Regions from separate parts of the Kribbella sp. genome, predicted to be linked through region 1. Evidence: predicted binding sites of a transcription regulator. Region 1 holds the regulator's gene; the other holds the start of a gene.
What was found. The regulator HrcA, encoded in region 1, represses chaperone genes, less so after heat shock. The targets are predictions, from matches to a motif close to TTGGCACTCGNNNNNNNCGAGTGCCAA.
Positions count from the first base shown of each region.

Region 2: groES (co-chaperone GroES) is a predicted target of HrcA. The motif match lies at 1,231-1,257, and genes of this name have one in related genera.

Region 1 covers NZ_DASRXP010000237.1:14-2,367, reverse strand. The annotation lists partial or broken gene VFG33_RS12135 (Gfo/Idh/MocA family protein) at 1-898, shown strand, start outside; gene hrcA (heat-inducible transcriptional repressor HrcA) at 1,016-2,035, shown strand; partial or broken gene VFG33_RS12125 (DnaJ domain-containing protein) at 2,067-2,354, shown strand, end outside.
Region 2 covers NZ_DASRXP010000532.1:2,407-4,841, forward strand. The annotation lists gene groL (chaperonin GroEL) at 1-681, opposite strand, end outside; gene groES (co-chaperone GroES) at 794-1,090, opposite strand; gene VFG33_RS28170 (peptidoglycan-binding domain-containing protein) at 1,408-1,968, shown strand; gene VFG33_RS28175 (class I SAM-dependent methyltransferase) at 1,991-2,435, shown strand, end outside.

The DNA.
Region 1 (2,354 bases):
CGTCCTCAACCTCACCATCCCGGCCGCGCACGCCCCGGTCCACCAGGCCGCTCTCCAGGCAGGCAAGCACACATACGGCGAGAAGCCGCTGGCTGTCGATCGCGCGGAGGCCGAGCCGCTGCTCAAGCTCGCCGCCGCGAACAACCTGCGGATCGGTTGCGCTCCCGACACCGTCCTCGGTACCGGGACCCAGACCGCACGAGCCGCGTTGGACCGCGGCGACATCGGCGTACCGACTGCTGCGACGGCCTTCATGGTCACGCCGGGGCACGAGCTGTGGCACCCCGCGCCGGAGTTCTACTACCAGCCCGGCGGCGGTCCGCTGCTCGACATGGGTCCGTACTACGTGACGAGCCTGGTGACCCTGCTCGGTCCCGTACGGCGAGTGACGGGGCGAGCCGGGCGATCCCAGGAGCAGCGGAAGATCCACACCGGACCTCGAGCCGGCGAGACCTTCCCGGTCGAGATCCCGACCCACGTGACCGGAATCCTGGAGCACGAGTCGGGTGCCCTGACCACGTTGCTGATGTCGTTCGACGTCTGGGCGGCGCGGCTGCCGCGGATCGAGGTGTACGGCACCGAAGGCAGCCTGTCCGTGCCCGACCCGAACGGCTTCGAGGGCAAGGTGGAGATCGCGACCGCAACCAACCGCGACTGGACGGAAATCCCAGTGGCCGGTGGGTACGCCGGAGCCGGACGCGGTGTGGGTGTGGCCGACATGGCGCGCGCCATCCGCAGCGGCGGACCTCACCGGGCTGATGGAGCACTCGCCTACCACGTGCTCGACGTGATGGAGTCCCTGCTCGAGTCGGCCGCCAAGGACCAGTCGGTGGACGTGGCGAGCACAGTCGAGCGGCCGGCCGCCGTACCGTTGGGGGCGTCTCCCGAAACCGCCTGACCGGGCGCTGAGACCTGTCCCACGCCGCCACGCGGCGGTAAGTGTCGCTGGGGCTCGGTAGACTGGCACTCGGAACTCAGGAGTGCCAGGGCTGACGTGGGAGAGAGGGTGGTGCGCGTGCTGGACGAACGCAAACTCGACGTGCTCCGCGCCATCGTCGAGGACTACGTCGCCACCCACGAGCCGGTCGGCTCCAAGACGCTGGTGGATCGGCACAATCTCGGCGTCTCCCCGGCGACCGTGCGTAACGACATGGCCGCGCTGGAGGAGGAGGGGTACATCACCCAGCCGCACACCAGCGCGGGCCGGATCCCGACCGACGCCGGCTACCGGTTGTTCGTGGACAAGCTGAGCACGGTCAAGTCGCTGTCCCCGGCCGAGAAGAAGGCGATCACCTCCTTCCTGGCCGGCGCGGTCGATCTGGACGACGTGGTACGCCGTACCGTCCGGCTGCTCGCGCAGATCACCCGGCAGGTCGCGATCGTGCAGTACCCGACGCTGACCCGGTCCAGCGTGCGGCACATCGAGGTGGTCACGATGACGCCCCGGCGGCTGCTGCTGGTCCTGATCACCAGTACCGGCCGGGTCGAGCAGCGGATCGTGGAGACGCAGCACGACGTCGACGAGCACCTGATCGCGGACCTGCGCTCCCGGCTGAACACGGCGCTCACCGGCCAGCGGATGACCGACGCGGCGACCTCGCTCGCCAGCCTGACCGAGACCTTCGCGCCGAACGACCGGCCACTGGTCGCGGCGATCGTGACGACGCTGCTGGAGGCCTTCACCGACGAGGGCGAGCAGCGGATCGCGGTCGGCGGCGCGGCCAACCTGACCCGGTACGGCGACGACTTCGACCGCAATGTGAAGCCGGTGCTGGAAGCGCTCGAGGAGCACGTGATCCTGCTCAAGCTGCTCGGCGAGGCGACCAATCCGCAGACCCTGACGGTCCGGATCGGCCACGAGAACCCGTACGAGGGGCTGGCCACCACCTCCGTGGTGGCGACCGGCTACGGCTCGAAGTCGGAGGCGCTGGCCACTCTGGGCATCGTCGGCCCGACCCACATGGACTATCCCAGCACGATGGGCGCGGTCCGCGCCGTCGCGCGCTACGTCAGCCAGATCCTGGCCGACTCATGATGACGACACACACCGACATTTGGTCTGGAGTATGAGCACCGATTACTACGCCGTCCTCGGCGTCAGCCGTGACGCGTCCGCGGACGAGATCAAGAAGGCCTACCGCAAGCTGGCCCGCCAGTACCACCCGGACGTGAACGACTCCGAGGACGCGCACCACAAGTTCCAGGAGATCGGCCGCGCCTTCCAGGTGCTGAGCGACCCACAGAAGCGGCAGATGCACGATCTCGGCGGTGACCCGTTCGCCACCGGTCCCGGTGCCGGGGCGGGCGCGGGCTTCGGTCAGGCCTTCACTTTCACCGACATCATGGACGCGTTC
Region 2 (2,435 bases), on a different contig from region 1:
AGCGGAGATCTTGCCCTGGTGGATGAGGATGTACGGGTCGTCCAGCACCGCTTCGCCACCCTCGGCGTCGGTGATGAAGTAGGGCGAGATGAAGCCCTTGTCGAACTGCATGCCCTCGGTGAACTCGAGCTCGGTGCCGAAGGTGTTCGACTCCTCGACGGTGATCACACCGTCCTTGCCGACCTTGTCGAAGGCTTCCGCGATCAGGGCGCCGATCTCGGCGTCCCGAGCGGAGATGGTGGCGACGTGGGCCATGTCGCCCTTGTCGTCCACCGGCCGGGCGGTCTCGATGAGCTTCGCGGTCACTGCCTCGACGGCAGCCTCGATGCCCTTCTTCAGGCCCATTGGGTTGACACCGGCCGCGACGGCCCGCAGGCCCTCGTGCACCAGGGCCTGTGCCAGCACGGTGGCCGTGGTGGTCCCGTCACCGGCGATGTCGTTGGTCTTGGTGGCAACTTCCTTGGCCAGCTGCGCACCGAGGTTCTCGAACGGGTCGTCCAGCTCGACCTCACGGGCGACGGTGACACCGTCGTTGGTGATGGTCGGGGCGCCCCACTTCTTGTCCAGCACGACGTAGCGGCCCTTCGGCCCCAGCGTCACCTTCACCGTGTTCGCGAGCTTGTCGACGCCGCGCTCCAGTGCGCGCCGCGCGTTCTCGTCGAACTCGAGGATCTTCGGCATGGAAAACTAGTCCCTCTCTGAGTTTCAACAATGGTGCTCGCGGCCCTGAACCGATTCCGCCCCGGCACCGGAAGCCGGCACCGGAGCGGTATCAGTCAGGAACGAGCGATCGTCACTTGGTGACGACTGCGAGGATGTCGCGGGCGCCCAGGATCAGGTAGTCCTGGCCGTCGTACTTGACCTCGGTGCCGCCGTACTTCGAGTAGATGACCTTGTCACCGACGTTCACGTCCAGCGGGACGCGGTTGCCGTTGTCGTCGATGCGGCCGGGGCCGGTGGCGATGACCTCGCCCTCCTGCGGCTTCTCCTTGGCGGTGTCCGGAATCACCAGGCCGGACTTCGTGGTCTGCTCGGCTTCGAGCGGCGCAACGAGGATTCGGTCCTCGAGCGGCTTGATCGTGACCGACACTTGCTGACCTCCACGGTCGAGATTCTTGTCTGTGTTCGGGGGTGCAACTGGCGGCCGTACGCCTCTGCCGTCGCGGGGATCAGAGGCCGGGCCGCTGGCACCCTCGAGTGGAGAGTGCCAACACCGAATCTAGGCCGCGATTAGCACTCGGTCAACTCGAGTGCCAGAAGATCGCCACCGGCGAACAGCAGGGTCCCGTGGTCACCGGCCGGTTTCGGAAGCCGATCCAACTTGTTACTCAACCTCCCGGCCGTCCCCAGTGTCCTACCAGTAGGGATTCCGGTCGGCCGGGATCCACAGTAAGAGGGGACCCAATCATGGAGCTGCGCTCGAAACCATTCCGCATCGCAGTCGCCGTCGGCTGGGCAGCAGTCCTGGCCGTCGGCAGCACACTCGTCGCCACCTCTTCCGAGGCCGTGCCCACCGTCCGCCAGCAGTCCACCACAGGCGCGGCGGCAGCGTCCGTCTCAGCCAAGGCCGCCGCAGCCGCGGTCCTCGAGGCATGCGAGCGGGTGCAGCTGGTCGGCGTCCGTAACGGCTGGGCGATCCCGGTGCCGATGACCTGGGAGAGCAACGCCGGCTGGAAGTGCAACCTCAAGTACGGCGACCTCCCGTACCGCTTCCCGCAGTACCCCGGCGGCACGCCCTGGCTCGCGATCCGCCAGCTCCAGACCAACCTGAACTACTGCTACGGCGCCAAGCTGACCGTCGACGGCAAGTTCGGCAGCAAGACCCGCACCGCGGTGCAGAACGTCCAGCGGCGGCACAAGATCACCGTCGACGGCGTCTACGGCCCGCAGACCCGCTCCGCGATGAACTGGCGGCTGTACAACCCGGCCAAGAAGATCTGGAGCTCCGCCTGCTACAGCCCGATCTAAGGCTCAAGGCAGACTGGGGCGAGTGACACCTGACTCGATCACGCCGTTGCTCTCCCCAGGCGGGGCCGAGGTGCTCGCCGCAGCCTGCGCGGCGTTCACCCCCGGCAGCGAACTGCAGCTGGTCGAGAAACTCCGCCGCCGGTACGACGCTGCTGTGGTGACCGCCGCGGTCACGCAGGCGTCGCTGCGCCACCGGGCCGTCGCCAAGTTCGGCCCGGCGGATGCGGCGCGGATGTACTTCACGCCGGACGGCCTGGAGCAGGCCACCCGGTCGACAGTCGGCTCACACCGGGCCGCCCGGATCGCCGCGACACTTCCGGGCGCAACTGTGGTCGACCTGGGCTGCGGCATCGGGGGTGACCTCATCAGCGCGGCCCGGGCCGGTCTCCGGGTCACTGGTGTCGAGCGGGATCCGGCCACGGCTGCAGCGGCTCGCGCGAACCTCACGGGCCTGGGGTTACCCGGTG